DNA from 2 places in the Halomonas sp. TA22 genome. Region 2 is predicted to be linked to the other one. Evidence: predicted binding sites of a transcription regulator. Region 2 holds the regulator's gene; the other holds the start of a gene.
What was found. Region 2 encodes PhoB, which activates phosphate uptake and scavenging genes when phosphate is short. Its sites were predicted from a motif close to TGTCATANNNNTGTCANA; they were not measured.
Positions count from the first base shown of each region.

Region 1 (8,004 bases), 1.7 Mb from region 2:
CTCCAACAGCAAGCAACATGCCCGTGCGAAAGGCTGTATAGAGATCTATGCCGGAATACTTGACGATCACTGTCACCAGCAGGAGCTTGATGCCCAGCAGGGCGAGAGCACCCAACAATGCTTCCAGCCAGATGTCGGGAATCAGCATCGGGTCCACCAGCATGCCGATGCTGACGAAGAACAGGCCGAGCAGTACATCGCGGAAAGGTCGAATGGTCGATTCTACCTGATGACGGAACTCGGTTTCTCCCAGAACCATTCCGGCAAGAAACGCACCGAATGCCATGGACAGCCCCAATGTATTGGTAGTCCAGGCTGCTACCAAGGAAACGAAAAGTACCGTCAGGGTGAAAAGCTCCGCTGAGCGCCTTTCCGCAACCAGGTGAAACAGAGGTTTTAGCAAGTAGCGACCCGACACCATAACGACGGCAAAGGCCAAAGCAGCCTTGAATAGCGCAAACCCCAAGGCGCTGGCGACTTCATTGGCTGCCGCCACACCCAAGACAGGAATGACGACAACGAAGGGAACGGCCGTTATGTCTTGAAATACCGAAACTGTGGTGCCGAGCCGCCCATGGCGAGTCTGGCTCTCCCCTTGCTCCATCAGTTGCTTGGTGATGATCGTGGTTGAAGACTGTGCGAATACGGCGCCTATCACGAATGCTGCCGCTGCCGGCGTTCCTAATCTCCAGGCAAGCAGGGCGATGACGGCGGTAGTGAGAGCGACCTGAGCTGACCCTAGTCCCAGAATCGTATGACGAAGCGCGTATATCTGCTTTATCGAGAAACTCAGGCCAATGGTAAACAGCAGAAAAACGATGCCGAATTCAGCGATGACACGAATATTTTCGTCAGGTAGCACGGGTCCGGCAGTATGCGAGCCAAGGATGACGCCTACCAGCAGATAGCCAAGGCTCGGGGGAATACGCAATCGCTGAAAGATCAGTACGATAAAAACGGTTGCGCCCAGCAGTAGCAACATCTGTATCAAGGTTTGTTCGAGCATCGTATTGTCATATCTCCAAGAGCACGCTACGAGGCCACGCCAAAAAATGAGGTTGTGGTCATCCTAACAAAAAGCCTTATTCCAATGCGTGCTTATGGGAGAGAGTGATAAATCGTCGATAACAGTATCTCGTGGAAGAAGAAACGCCAGTTAGTGCTCATGACCGCTAGCGTGTGAATGCTCCGCAGGATCGTCTGTAGTCTCGTCGAGCCAGGTGCCGCAGCGCAGGCAGTATCGGGCGCGCTTCTCGTGGCGGTCGTGACCGCAGCCCGGGCAGGCTTCGTCGGAGTAGCGATCGGCGCGAATCGAGCGGATCACCTCGGCGGAGAAGACCCCGGTGGGCACGGCAATGATCGAGTAGCCGAGCAGCATGACTATCATCGAAATCGCCTGGCCCAGTGCCGTGGTCGGCACGATATCGCCGTAGCCGACCGTGGTCAGGGTCACGATGCCCCAGTAGATCGCCTTAGGGATGCTGGTGAAGCCGGCTTCCATGGGCTCGATCATGTAGACCACCGAGCCGAATATCGTCACCAGAATGAACACGGTGAACAGGAACAGCAGGATCTGGTCGGTACTGTTCTTCAGCGCTTCCACTAGCAGCCGGCCCTCTCCCACGAACTGCATCAGGCGCAGAATGCGGAAGATGCGCAATACCCGCAGGATGCGCACCACCAGCAGCGTCTGGGCGCCGGGAACCAGCAGCACCAGCCAGGTCGGCAGGATCGCCAGCAGGTCGATGATGCCGTAGAAACTCTTGAGGTAGAGCCAGGGGCGCTCGAGGCAGTAGAGGCGTACGGCGATCTCGAGAGTGAAGAGCAGCGTGAATGTCCACTCGAGAATCGTCAACAGCTCCCCATACTCGCGCTGCCAGGCCGGCACGCTCTCGAGCATCACCACCGCCACGCTGGCCAGGATCACCACGATCAGGGCGATATCGAAACTCTTGGCCAGCGGCGTGTCCGACTCGAAGATGATCTGGAAAAGGCGCGTGCGCAGGCCCTCTCCGCCGGGCTTCAGTAGTGACACAGGCAGTCTCCTGGGCGGTCAAGCTTGGGCGGCATGAAGGTCACGGGCAAGCGCGACCAGGGTCTGGCCGAGCTCGGTGGTGAGCCTGTCGCCGTCACCTGGGGCGGCGAGAAACGTATGCAGCTGCGTGCTCAGCCGATCATCGCCCAGCGCTGCCAGGCGTGCCAGCGCTTCGTGCGCCACCGCCGCGAAGTGGGCAGCGCCACTGTCATAGAAGGCATCGAGTGCGGAGGTGGCCCGTTCGAGGCAGTCGGCACGCGACACGCACGCCTCGGGCAGCGTCCAGCGGCAGTCGACCAGTGCCGTGCCGCGGGCGGCCTTGCTGGCGCTGGCCGGGCGCAGGGGAAGCCACTCGGCAAGCTCCAGTGCCAGCTGCCACAGATGAGCGACCTCTCCCTCCTGCAGCTCGAGTTCCAGCTCGCGGATCTGCGCGCGGCGCTCACCGGCGATGATCTCGCCGATATCGAGCGCCAGCTCGATGCGGCTGCCGTGCATCTCCAGCTGCCAGGCCAGGCGGCGAAAATCGGTACGAAAGCGCGGGGTGAGGGCGTCGAGGAGGGATGCATCGACATCTTGCATCGGCGGCAGTGCGGCAAGGCCGACCAGGTCGAGTTCCGCCCCCGCAATGGGCCACTCCCACTCGCCGCGAATCGACAGGCCACCGCTGCCCCGCCCGCTGGTCTTCAAGGTCTGGAGTCGCTGCAGGTCCGTTGCACCCTGCCTGCGTTTCTCGCGAATGCGCAGGGCCACGCGGGCGCGCTCCAGGTCGCCCTGGGGGGTATCGAAGTAGGTGTTGCGCAACTCGATTGCCTGCGGCACGAGGGTGGCAAGCCGGGGGTGGCGGCCGAGACGCTCGGAGTCCACGGCGCCAAGTGCCAGTTTCAATTCGATTTCCTGCGACATGATCCATGCGCCCTTGAATGAGAGAGTGTTAAATTTTCATGACGCTGGGAGCTGCAGTCACTATACTGACGCCGCCATTTCCAAAGCGCATCGTTTCCATGGTTACACCTAATCCGTTCTCCGCGATGTTTGGCCGCTCGCCATTCCAGCCCTTGCTTGCGCATATCGTCAAGGTCAATGAGTGTGCCGATGAGCTGTTGCCATTCTTCGATGCCGCGCTCGACGGCGATTGGGAGGCTGCCTCCCGTCACCGTGAAGCCATCACCCAGCTCGAGCACGACGCCGATGAGCTCAAGACCGAGCTGCGTCTCAACCTCCCCAATACCTTGTTCCTGCCGGTGTCGCGCTCCGATCTGCTCGACCTGATCAGCGTGCAGGACAAGATCGCCAACAAGGCGCGTGACATCACCGGCATCATGCTGGGTCGCCGCATGCAGATGCCAAGCGAGCTTGCCCAGCCGATGCGCGAGTACCTCGTGACCTCCGTCGCCTCCGTCGCCCAGGCGCGCAAGGCGCTAGGTGAGCTCAAGGAGCTGCTCGAGTCAGGCTTCGGCCGCAATGTCTCCGACGTCATGCAGAATCTGATCCGCGACCTGCACGAGCTGGAGCACCAGACCGACAACCAGCAGGTCGAGATCCGCCGCCAGCTGTTTGCGCTGGAGAGCCAGCTGCCCCCCGTGGACGTGATCTTTCTCTACAAGATCATCGACTGGATCGGCGAACTCTCCGACCGCGCCGAGCGCGTGGGTAGCCGACTGCAGATATTGACGGCTCGCTGACACGTCGTCTTCCCGCACGTCCCGATCTCCTTTGTCCTCGACACCTACATAGGATCGAAAACCTATGTCGATCATTGCGCAACACGGTGAAATCTTCATCATCCTGGCCTGTGCCTTCGGTTTCTTCATGGCCTGGGGGGTGGGGGCCAACGATGTCGCCAACGCCATGGGCACCTCGGTGGGTTCCAAGGCGATCACCATCAAGCAGGCGATCGTCATCGCCGTGATCTTCGAATTCCTGGGGGCCTGGCTGGCGGGAGGAGAGGTCACCGCCACCATTCGCGGCGGTATCGTCGACCCCGCGCTGCTGGCGCAAAATCCTGAACTGCTGGTGTATGGCATGCTTTCGGCGCTGCTGGCCGCGGCGATCTGGCTGCTGGTCGCCTCGAGCAAGGGCTGGCCGGTCTCCACCACCCACTCCATCGTCGGCGCCATCGTCGGCTTCGGTGCGGTGGGCCTGGGCATGGAGGCGGTGGCCTGGGGGCGGGTGGGAACGATCGCCTCGAGCTGGCTGATCTCGCCGCTGCTGGCCGGCTCCATCGCCTTCATGCTGTTCAAGTCGGTGCAGCACCTGATCTTCGAGAATCGCGACCCCTTCGCCGCGGCGAAGCGCTACGTGCCGGGTTATATCTTCCTGGTCGGCTTCATCGTCGCCATGGTGACCCTGACCAAGGGGCTCACCCATGTCGGGCTGGACTTCACCTTCGGCCAGAGTTTCATCATCTCGGTGGTGATTGGCCTGGCGATCACGGGGCTTGGCATCGTGCTCGAGAACCGCATCAACCCGGGCAAGCCCTCCGAGGATCAATTCGGCTTCGGTGGGGTGGAGCGGGTGTTCGGCGTGCTGATGCTGTTCACCGCCTGTGCCATGGCCTTCGCCCATGGCTCCAACGACGTGGCCAACGCAGTGGGGCCGCTGGCCGCAGTGATCAGCGTGGTACAGAGCGATGGCGCGATCGACGCGGCAGCGTTGGTGCCTTGGTGGGTGCTGGTGTTGGGCGGCGGCGGTATCGTCTTCGGCCTGGTCACCTACGGACACAAGGTGATCGCCACCGTGGGCACCGGCATCACCGAACTGACCCCCAGCCGCGGCTTCGCCGCGACGCTTGCCGCTGCCACCACCGTGGTACTGGCATCGGGCACTGGGCTGCCCATCTCTACTACCCACACCTTGGTCGGGGCCGTGTTGGGGGTGGGGCTTGCGCGCGGCATGGCGGCCCTCAATCTGCGTGTGATCGTCACCATCGTCATGTCCTGGTTGATCACGCTGCCTGCCGGTGCGGGACTGGCGATCATGTTCTTCTTCATGTTCAAGGGCATCTTCGGCTAAGCGGCAAGCCTGAAGGCAGTGAGTGGAAGGCGGGCGCCACGAGAGTGGTGCCGCCTTTTTTTGGCCTCTGTTATAGTCTTTGGCAGTAACGCTCATTCACCCTGCGCCGGAGCGCGGCTCTTGAACACTCGTTTTCCCTTCGTCGACTCGTTCCGTAACTCATCGCCCTATATCAATGCGCATCGCGGCCGCACCTTCGTGATCCTGATCGAGGGCGAGGCCATGGAGGATGGCCGCGGCGAGCAGTTGATTCAGGATCTGGCGCTGCTGCACACGCTGGGTGTGCGCCTGGTGGTGGCCTTCGGCATTCGCCCCCAGGTGACGGCGGCCCTGGAGGCGGCGGGGATCGAGCCCCGTCGGTACGCTGGGCATTGGGTCGCCACCGACGCGATCATGGCCTGTGTCGAGCGTATCGCCGCCGAACAGCGTCTGTGGCTCGAGGCGAGGTTATCGCTAGGGCTCCCCAATACGCCGCTGCACGGCGTGGAGCTGACCGCCATCTCCGGAAATCTGGTGATGGCCAAGCCGCTTGGGGTGCGTGAAGGGGTCGACTTCGAGCACAGCGGCGAGGTGCGCCGCGTGCGCGCCAGCTCCATCCAGGCGCTGATCGAGAAGGGCGCACTGGTGCTGCTGCCCCCGCTGGGCTTTTCGAGTACCGGTGAAGTGTTCGATCTGGATGCCTCGGAGGTTGCCCAGCAGGCGGCCGTGGCGCTCAAGGCGGACAAGCTGATCCTGCTCGGCGAGGCGATTGGCCTGCATGATCAGAGCGGTGCGCTTCAACGGCAGCTGACGCCTGGCGAGGCTGAGCCGCTCAGGCGACAGACCGACCCCGGCAGCGAGCTCGATCGGCATCTCGCCGCAGCATGCGGTGCGGCACGCAGCGGCGTGGCCCGTACTCACCTGCTCTCCTGGCATGACCACGATGCGCTGCTCGGCGAGCTGTTCACCCGCGATGGGGTGGGTACCATGATCACCCAGCACCGCTACGAGCAACTGCGCGCCGCGGAGCTTTCCGATATTGCCGGTCTGCTGGAGCTGCTTGAGCCACTGGAGAGCAACGGCATGCTGGTGCCCCGTTCACGGGATCGGCTCGAGCATGAAATTGACGACTATCTGGTCATCGAGCGCGATGGCATGATCATCGGCTGCGCCGCACTGCATGTCTTCAGCGATGCCGGAATGGGCGAGCTTGCCTGCGTGGCGGTGCACGACGACTATCGGCGTGGGGCGCGGGGCGAGCTGTTGCTGGCCGAAGTGGAGCGCCATGCACGCCGCCGGGGGCTTGAGAGCCTGTTCGCCCTGACCACCCATACCACGCACTGGTTCTACGAACATGGTTTCCGTCTGGCGGAGCTTGCCGACCTGCCCACGCTCAAGCGCGATGCTTACAATCACGCGCGTAAATCGAAAGTCCTATTGAAACCCTTGAGCTGAGTGTCTGCTGAAAAGAGACACATTCTCGACGCTGAGCGGTGATGTGTCGCCAAAAAGATACTAATAAATCATTGTTATTATTGGGTTTTAAAAATAACAGTGTTTCCATGTTGGTAATTGGAGACACATTTTCTTTCTTTCTAGCCCTTTTCCAGCGGTTTTCTTCAAGGTCTGCCTATTTGCTTCAATATGCCATTCTCAAACAATTGTTTTTATTTATAAAATAGGTTTATTGGCATGGCTTTCGCACTATATAGAATGTGAGCAAGAGAAGTTGATCAACACGGCTCGATCAACTTCTCGACCTAACCGGCTAGGGCGCTATCGCAACCCTGGACAGATCCCTCGCTAGGTTGGGTCTACGTCTGCTCCACGCGATGTGTGACTTAGGTTGCGATGAGACTTGGTGCCGCCGACACGCATGGAAGTGCACCTACGGGCAAGGATGCCCTGGCAAGGATGCCTCATCCCCTTCGGGGGATCGAATTCAGGATAGCGCTGTGCGACAGCGATATCGTAGTACGGAGCCGGGTGGTGCGCCACCCGAGTGCGGGCAAGTCCCTGGTGGTACGGCTTGTTTGGCACGGCTTCAGAGCCCTCGGGCTCGCCGGAGATTGCGACAGATCGTTGGGCCAGGCTTGCGACCTATTGAGATCTCTACCCCCTTCAGTTCCCTGCGTACCTTGGGCCGGCTCTGCCGGCCCTCTTTTTTGCGTGTCTGTTGAGTGTGCAAAGGCAGTTGATGTAGGTGAGCGTCGTCAACGTCGATTATCTGTTATTCTCAGTGATAAGCAGTATGACTCTGCCATTTTTTCTCTTACATAGAACACTCGTCATGACCACTCAGGTCTCGCGTCGCTGGCGCCCTCGCTCACTGCTGCAGCTGGTGTTGCTGGCCTTCATGGCCGTGATGCTGCCGCTTGGCGTGCTGATGTTTCAGGCCGGTCAGGCGCTCGCGGAGCTTACGCGCCTGGCCGATGTCAGCGCCAGACAGGCGGTGGAGGAGACGCGGCGTGCGCGTACGCTCTCGAGCCTCGCGCTTGAGATGGAGCGCAGTGCCAGGCAGTACGCGGTGGTGGAGCAGGAAGGGCTGCTCGACATCTATACCGAGCGTGCCAGGGAGTTCGGTATTCTGCTTCGCCAGCATACTCGCTTGCTGCCGGAGGACCCCGATGTACTGGCGCTGGCCGACCAGCTCGAAGAGGTGCGCCAGTTGCCCGATCTGTCCCTCGAAGAGTTTCGCGAGGCACTGCCCGTCTTCGCCTCTTTTGCGGCACGTACCGAGGCCATGCGCCGGGCCACCAATCGCCATATCGACACGCGCATCGAAGCGATCAGTGAGCAGGCCAGCAACGTCCAGACGCGACTTTGGCTGCAGACCGCTGCTCTGGTCTCGGCAAGCCTGGCGCTGATGCTGCTCTTCACCTGGCTGATCATCCGTCCGATTCGCCAGCTCGAACGGCGTATCCTAGGGTTGGGTAGCGAGGGCAAGGCGAAGACGGCGCAGGTTATCCAGGGGCCGG
Region 1 is NZ_CP053108.1:128,941-136,944, forward strand. Features, by position in the region: gene HJD22_RS00615 (monovalent cation:proton antiporter family protein) at 1-1,006, opposite strand, end outside; gene HJD22_RS00620 (ion transporter) at 1,157-2,035, opposite strand; gene HJD22_RS00625 (CYTH domain-containing protein) at 2,054-2,920, opposite strand; gene HJD22_RS00630 (TIGR00153 family protein) at 3,037-3,717, shown strand; gene HJD22_RS00635 (inorganic phosphate transporter) at 3,782-5,047, shown strand; gene argA (amino-acid N-acetyltransferase) at 5,168-6,481, shown strand; gene HJD22_RS00645 (HAMP domain-containing sensor histidine kinase) at 7,317-8,004, shown strand, end outside.
Region 1: HJD22_RS00625 (CYTH domain-containing protein) is a predicted target of PhoB. The motif match lies at 2,965-2,982, and genes of this name have one in related genera.

Region 2 (8,004 bases):
GTGAAGATCGTTGGCGAACTCACAGCCCACCAGCCCGGCTCCCATGATCGCCACCCGGGCCGGCCGCCCCAGCGCCATCAAGGCGGCATGAAAGCGTCGATAGTCATCGAGATCGTTGATTGTGAAGACGCGCTCGCCAAGCTCGGGCGCAATGACGAAGGGCAGCCTGGGCTCGGCCCCGGTGGCGATCACCAGCTCGCCATAGCGCAGCCATTCGCGGCCGATCTCGAGGCAGCGGCGGTCGGAATCGATGGCGGTGACGCGGGTATGGGTGCGCACCACCACGCTCAGTTGAGCGGCGATCTCCAGCGCTGAGCGCTGCACCAGACGCGCAGGCGATATGTGCTTGGCAAATCCGGTAGAGAGCAGCGGCTTGGCGTAGTCGTCGCCACTGTCGGCGGTGATCAGAGTAATGGCACGCTCGGGCTCGCGGGCCCGCACCTGGCGGGCCAGGCCAAGGCCGGCCATGCCGGTGCCGAGAATGGTCAAGGGTGCGCTCATGGGGCTCCTGGCCAAGGGTGACGGCTTGAAGAGGAGCGGTCATGTTACACTAAGCGCCTTTTTTGTCCTGGACGCGTTGCGTGACAGATCGCCCCTGGTCTTCCTGATTCTGCTGCCCTTGCTGCGATTTTGCACTGGCAGCCTGTCGCGGTCGCTCGGTCGTCCCCTTGACCCAGCTGCGCGGCCAGCGCCTGCATCGCCTTGCGAGAGCTCGCTCGGCAGTTGGCTGTTTCGGGCATTTCCAAGTGCTGGTACAGGAGTATTTTCTGGTTACCATGGCGCAGGCGCTGGAACTTCCGTCTGGCTAGAGCTTGCCAGCCGGCAGGGGTGGGCGTTCATCAACGGCGCCACGGCACTAGCGCCACATCACTAGCCACTGCGGAGAATTCGATGGGTCAAGGTGTGAATCCACGCGGCATCGGACGTCTGTCCGACTTCCTGCATCTGATGCGACTCGATCGGCCGATCGGCACCTGGCTGTTGATGTGGCCGACCCTATGGGCGCTGTGGATCGCCTCCAACGGCATCCCGGAGCGCAATCTTCTGCTGATCTTCGTCGCCGGCGTCTATGCCATGCGCGCCGCCGGCTGCGTGATCAACGACTATGCCGATCGCCACTTCGACGGTCACGTCAAGCGCACCCGCAACCGACCTCTGGCCACCGGGCGCATCAGCGAGCAGGAGGCCAAGGTACTGTTCTGCACGCTGGTGGCAATCGCCTTCGTGCTGGTGCTGTTCACCAACCTCTTCACCATCCTGCTCTCGATCGGCGGGATCATCCTGGCCTTCATCTACCCCTTCATGAAGCGCTACACTCATTTCCCCCAGGTGTTTCTGGGTGCCGCCTTTTCCTGGGCGATCCCCATGGCCTTCGGCGCCGTGCAGCAGAGCGTGCCGCCGGAGGCGTGGCTGCTGTTTTTCGCCAACATCGCCTGGACGGTGGCCTACGACACCCAGTACGCCATGGTCGACCGCGACGACGACCTGAAGATCGGCATCAAGTCCACTGCAGTGCTGTTCGGGCGCGCCGACAAGCTGGTGATCGGCCTGCTCCAGCTCATCACGCTTGGCCTGCTGGCCTGGGTCGGTGTGCGCCTGGGCTATGCCGATGTCGCCGCGGGGGGCTTCTTCTGGGTGGGCCTTGCAGCCATGGCGGCGATCTTCGTCTATCAGCAATGGTTGATTCGCCATCGCGACCGAGAGCGCTGTTTCCAGGCCTTCCTCAACAATCACTGGGCGGGGCTTGTGCTGTTCGCCGGCCTGGCACTGAGCCTGTGGCCTGTCGTCTGAGGTTCGCTTCGCGCACAAGATGGCAATGTTGTCACGCGACTGTCATATTGAGGCGGTGTAATCCTCATCATTCTGTCACTGCCAGATGAGACCCGCCGGATGACCGCCAAGACCGTGCTGATCGTCGATGATGAAGCCTCCATCCGCGAGATGATCGCCGTCGCCCTGGAGATGGCCGACTACCAGGTACTCGAGGCCGACAATGCCCAGAGCGCTCATGCCATCGTGGTGGACCGCAAGCCCGACCTGCTGCTGCTCGACTGGATGATGCCAGGCACCAGCGGCATCGAGCTTGCCCGGCGCCTGAAACGCGACGAGACCACCGCCGAGATCCCGATCATCCTGCTCACCGCCAAGAGCGAGGAGGACAACAAGATCCAGGGTCTCGAGGCGGGTGCCGACGACTACATCACCAAGCCTTTCTCGCCCCGCGAACTGGTGGCCCGGCTCAAGGCCGTGTTGCGTCGCACCACGCCGAAGGGGGTGGAGGATCCCGTCGAGGTCGAGGGGCTGCTGCTCGACCCTGCCAGCCATCGGGTCAGTTCCCACGGCAGCGCCGTGGATGTCGGCCCCACCGAATATCGCCTGCTGCAGTTCTTCATGACCCATCAGGAGCGCGCCTATACGCGCAGCCAGCTCCTCGATCAGGTATGGGGCGGCAACGTCTATGTCGAGGAGCGCACCGTGGATGTGCATATCCGCCGGCTGCGCAAGGCGCTGGGCGAGACGCACCAGCACTTGATCCAGACCGTCCGCGGCACCGGTTATCGCTTCTCCGCCAAGGTGTGACGTGCGACTCTGGAGCCGCGAAATCTGGCGACTGGCGCTGCTCGCGGCAGGCTTCACACTCGTGGGTGCGCTGCTCTCGAGGCCAGGACTTGGGCTGGCCGCGGGGCTGGCCGCCGGCCTTGGCTATCATCTGGCCAAACTGCGCGCGCTCTACCGCTGGCTGACCCGCCACCCCCATGAGGAGCCTCCGGCCGCCCGCGGCCTGTGGGGCGAGCTGTTCGACCGGCTCTACAAGTACCAGAAGGCCCAACGCCTCACCCAGAACCGGCTGCGCGAGACCCTGCATCGCATTCAGGACTCCTCGGAGGCGATGAGCGACAGCGTGGTGATGCTCGACCGGCGCGGCGATCTGGAGTGGTGGAACAGCGCTGCCAGCCGCATGCTGGGACTCAAGGCGACCCAGGACCGCGGCCAGCACATCACCAACCTGCTGCGCGATCCGCGCTTCATCGAGTACTTCGACGCCCGCGACTATCGCGAGCCGCTGACGCTCCCCTCGCCGCTCTCCGATCGTCTCGTCCTGCAGTTCCAGATCACGCTCTACGGCGACGACGAGCGCCTGTTGATGGCCCGCGACATCACCCGCCTGCACCGCCTGGAGCAGATGCGCCGCGACTTCGTCGCCAACGTCTCCCATGAGTTGCGCACCCCGCTGACGGTGCTGGCCGGCTACCTGGAAACCTACAGCGACTATCGCGACCAGCTGCCGCCGCGCTTCGCACGCGGTCTCGACCAGATGCAGGAGCAAACCGGGCGCATGCAGAACCTGGTCAACGACCTGCTGCTGCTGTCGCGCCTGGAGAACGAACAGCGCACCGCCGACAGTGCACCGGTGGATGTCGCTTCGCTGCTCGACGCAATCCGTCGTGATGGTGAGTCGCTCTCCGGCGGCCATCACCAGATCGGCGTCGAGATCAGCTCGGACTTCCAGCTGCTGGGCAGCGAACAGGAGCTGCGCAGCGCGATCTCCAATTTGCTCTTCAACGCCGTGCGCTACACCCCGCACGGCAGCCATATCACCCTGCGCTGGCGAGAGTGCGACGCGGGGGGGTGCATGGAAGTGCAGGATGACGGCGAAGGCATCGACCCGGTACACATTCCGCGCCTGACCGAACGCTTCTACCGTATCGACAAGGGGCGCAGCACCGCCACCGGCGGCACCGGCCTGGGACTTGCCATCGTCAAGCACGTCCTGTTGCGCCACGAGGCACGCCTGGTGATCGAGTCCCACCCCAGCCAAGGCGCGCTGTTTCGGTGTGTCTTTCCCCTCTCGCGGCTGAGCGTGGCGAACGATGATAGGCAGGCCCAGAGGCTCTGAACGCCATCGCTGGCGAATGCTGGCTATGGCGTACGACGGCTTTACTTCTTGCCCGTCCGGCTAGCAGCGAAGTTGGCGTCGATTCGTTGGCGCAGATAGTCCTTGGCGGAAATCGGCGGATACTTTCCTTCCTGCCCCTGGATCATCACATCCTTGTTAGCCTGGCAGAAGAACGCCATGCTGTAGCGCGACCCTTGGGACTCGTCAGGCTTGGGCATGCGGACACGGTGCAGGGTCGATTTCAGTCGGTCGTCGCTCCAGCGCATCAGCATGTCGCCGATGTTGCAAGTAATGACGTCACCCCGCGGAATCACGGTGGACCACGCCTGCCCATCGGCATCGCCCTTGGCGTCACGGCCGGGACATACCTGCAGCCCACCCTGCCCCTCTTGCTGGAAGACCATGGTCAGGCAATCGAAATCGGTGTGGGCGCCGGCACGCCATAGCGAAGGGTCGCGGCCAGCATCTGCCATCATCGGCAGGTAGTGAAGCAGACGCAAGGTGCTCTGGTATTCGGGCGAGCTACGGTCGTGAGCGCGGGTGAAGAAGTCGCGGTCGAACCCCAGCCGCTCGGCAAAACAGGAGAGCACTCGCATGCCGAGCCACCAGGCCTGATACTCGAAGTCGAGCACCAGGCGCTGAAACTCCGCCAGGGTCACTTGGTCCGGCCATAACCCCTGCATGTGCGGTAGCGTCACCTGAAAAGACTCCTTCTGATCGGCAGTACGCGTCGAGGGTCTGACCTGTGACTTGAATTCCCAGCCCGCATTCAGCCCCTCCTTCAGCGGAAACTTCGCCTTGGCCGCTTCGGGCAAATCGAAGAAGTGTTCTGAAATTCTAAAAGCCTGGCGAATATCCTCGGTGGCAATGCCATGGTTGACCAGCTGAAAGAAGCCCACTTCGGTAGCGGCCCGCCACAGCTGTTCGATGATCGCCTCACGGCGGGCATCGAAATCGCTGAGATCGATTATCGGGATCTCGCGTTCGGTTTCACGCCCGATGCCGCCCAGAGTGCTTTCCAGCTGCAACTCCTGAAGGCCGTATTGTGTAGTGTCACTCATTGAAAATTCTCCAATTCAGGGGCGGGGTGATCCGCCGTGCATTGGAGCAATGCCGGGCAGCCAATCTGACTGCCTGCCGCTTCTACTCCGGTGGTGGCTTTAGCCTAGCGCTCGTCGTCGGAGGGCAGGCTCCAGCCGAAAAACAGCCGTTGTGCCAGCTGTACTGACTTGAACAGCACCAGGCTGACCGCAGACAGGAAGAACAGCGCGGCAAAGGCCTGGGGAATCCTGAAATAGGAGGTCGAGAACTGGACGAAATAGCCCAGCCCCTGTTCGGCCGCCACGAATTCGGCGATCACTGCGCCGATGATGGCCAGCGTGATTGCCACTTTGAGGCCGCTGAAGATATGTGGCACCGCGTAGGGCAGACGCACTTGCCACACTTCCCTGACAGGCGAGGCACGAAGCGAACGAGACAGCTCAAGCATCTCTTTCGGCGTTGCCAGCATACCGGTAGTGGTAGCGACCACGATTGGGAAAAACGAGATCAGGCAAGCAATGACCAGGCGCGGCGCCTCACCCGCACCTAAAATCACAATCAGTAGCGGCGCCACGGCCACGATGGGGGTCGACTGGATGACCACCAGACAGGGAAACAGCGTCCGGGTGAGAAATTCTGATCGCACCATGAGGACCGCCAGCGGCAGACTAATCAGGATCGACAATCCAAAGCCCAGTAGTGCTACACGTAGCGTGGCCCACAGGTGCACCATCCAGCGGCTCATGTCGACCGACATGAAGGCTTCGGCAATGACGCTAGGAGCGGGCAAGATGAAGCTGGGCACGTCGAACAGTCGGCATAGCAGCTCCCACAACGGCAACAGGGCCAGCAGCGCAAACGCGGGCAATATTCTGTGGCCTATATCCGAGAATAACACTTTAAGATTGCTCATCTTGCTCTCCTTTACGACACGCGACGGATGGCAAAAGATGCAGCATCACGCTTGCCCTGTTCGCAGGCCAAGTGGGGCGCTGGCGCCTCATTTGGTTGAGGGCCGAAGATATGTCGACGGATGCGCTGGGTGTAGGCGGTGAATGCGGTCAGTTCGATGGTCGCCGCGCTGCGTGGACGTGGGAGATCGATGTCGATGCTATCGGCGACAGTGGCCGGCCGCGGACTCATCACCAGCACCTTGTCGGCGAGCAGCACCGCCTCGGCAATCGAGTGTGTGATGAACAGCACTGTCTTGGGGCGCTCTCCCCAGATACGCAGCAGTTCGAAGCCCATCTGTTCTCGGCTCAGGGCATCGAGTGCCGAGAACGGCTCGTCCATGATCAAAATGTCCGGATCGAGCAACAGTGCTCGGGCAATACCCACGCGTTGCTGCATGCCACCGGAGAGCTCATCCGGGCGCTTATCGACGAATTCGTCCAGCCCGACCATATTCAGTAACTCTCGAGCCCGAACATGATCCTGGCGCCCCACTATGCGCCCCTTGTGACGAAGGGGAAAAAGCACGTTATTAATGACATTCAGCCAGGGCAGCAAGGTGGGCTTCTGAAACACGATACCCACATCGTCACCGGGTTCGCTAACCGGCCGCCCGAAGATACGCACCTCACCCTGGGTCGGCTGCATCAACCCGGACAGCAAGCGCAGCAAGGTTGACTTGCCACAGCCGGAGGGACCCACGACGGCCACAAACTGATGGCGGGCGATTTCGAAATTAACGTTCGTCAATGCCTGCACCTCTGCCTTGCGCCTGCCTCTATAGCAGTGGCCGACCCGATCGAAAGCGACATGCGGTTTCATTGTGTGGCTCCCGGCATGAAGGAACGATCGACGATCGCTTCAGGGTCTAGCATGTCCATATCTGCCTCCTGGGCTCGGGCGGTCCACTCCCAAGTGGTCGCCAAGCGCTCGGCATCGAAGGCTCCCAGGCCATGCGCATCGCTTGCCTCGTTGTAAACCAGCGGACGAATCGAGCGAATGGTGGCCTCCGCCATCTCCACGTCGACTTCCGGCACGACCGCATGCACGGCTTTAGCCGCCTCGTGGGGGTTTTCCCAGGTATATTCGATGGCCTTGGCATAGGCGCTGACGAAGCGGCGCGCCACGTCGGGACGTTCGTTGAGGAAGCGCTCGCTGGCAATCAGAGAAGTGGCGTAGAACTCCAGCCCGGCGTCGTACCAGGGCATGACGTGCAACGTCTTCCCAGCGGAGCGTGCGTTGGTCGCGTAGCGCTCATGGTCGGTAATCCAGCTGATCACCACATCGGTACGTCCGGTCAGCAGCATCGGGGCCAACGTGCCCGGGTCGCTATTAATCAGCTGGATACTCTCCTCGTCCACGCCGTTGATATCCAGCAGTAGAGGCAGGAAGAGATTGGAGGATGTGAAAGGTGAGGTAGCAATCTGCTTGCCCGCCACATCGGCGACCTCTTTGATGCCGGACTCTTCCAGGGTATAGAAGGCATGTGGGGCTTCGCTGAATACCGAATAGACGGCTTTGACGGGCATCTCGCCCTCCGCCCGGGCCATCATCAGCGCGGTAATGTCGGAAAGACCGATATCGGCTTGACGGGTCGCCAGCTTGGTCATGGCATCGTTGGAGCCACGTCCTTGGGAAATACTCACGTCAAGCCCCTCTTCTTCAAAGAAACCCTGTTCCAGTCCGACATAGATCGGCGCCTTATCGCCACCCGGTAGCCAGTCGAGTTGGAACGTCACCTGATCGGCTGCATGGGTTAATCCGGCCATCAGGACCAGCACGGATACTATTGCAAGTCTGGGTATTAAGGGGGCTGTTTTCATTGAAAATCTCCCAAGTCGTCAAAGGGCACGGGGCCGCATGACAGCCGGTTGGCAATGTATTGGCTTGGGTACGCTGGACAGACGGGAAGGGATATGAGGATAGAGGTCCTGCATCGTCACGCCCCGACCTGCCGCGTTACCGCGCCAACCGGCTGCGTGTCTAGCAATGACCCAGGCCCGAAGGCCCTGACCGCTTCTACTCAGACACGAAATTACTGATTCATTTCTACGTAATCTGTCTTGCGCTAGGCGCTCGACATTTAATGTTAGCATCGAACATGCCAGCGAGGG
Region 2 is NZ_CP053108.1:2,157,374-2,165,377, forward strand. Features, by position in the region: gene HJD22_RS10060 (FAD-dependent oxidoreductase) at 1-501, opposite strand, end outside; gene ubiA (4-hydroxybenzoate octaprenyltransferase) at 892-1,791, shown strand; gene phoB (phosphate regulon transcriptional regulator PhoB) at 1,891-2,580, shown strand; gene phoR (phosphate regulon sensor histidine kinase PhoR) at 2,582-3,898, shown strand; gene HJD22_RS10080 (isopenicillin N synthase family oxygenase) at 3,940-4,959, opposite strand; gene HJD22_RS10085 (ABC transporter permease) at 5,064-5,852, opposite strand; gene HJD22_RS10090 (ABC transporter ATP-binding protein) at 5,864-6,712, opposite strand; gene HJD22_RS10095 (ABC transporter substrate-binding protein) at 6,709-7,659, opposite strand.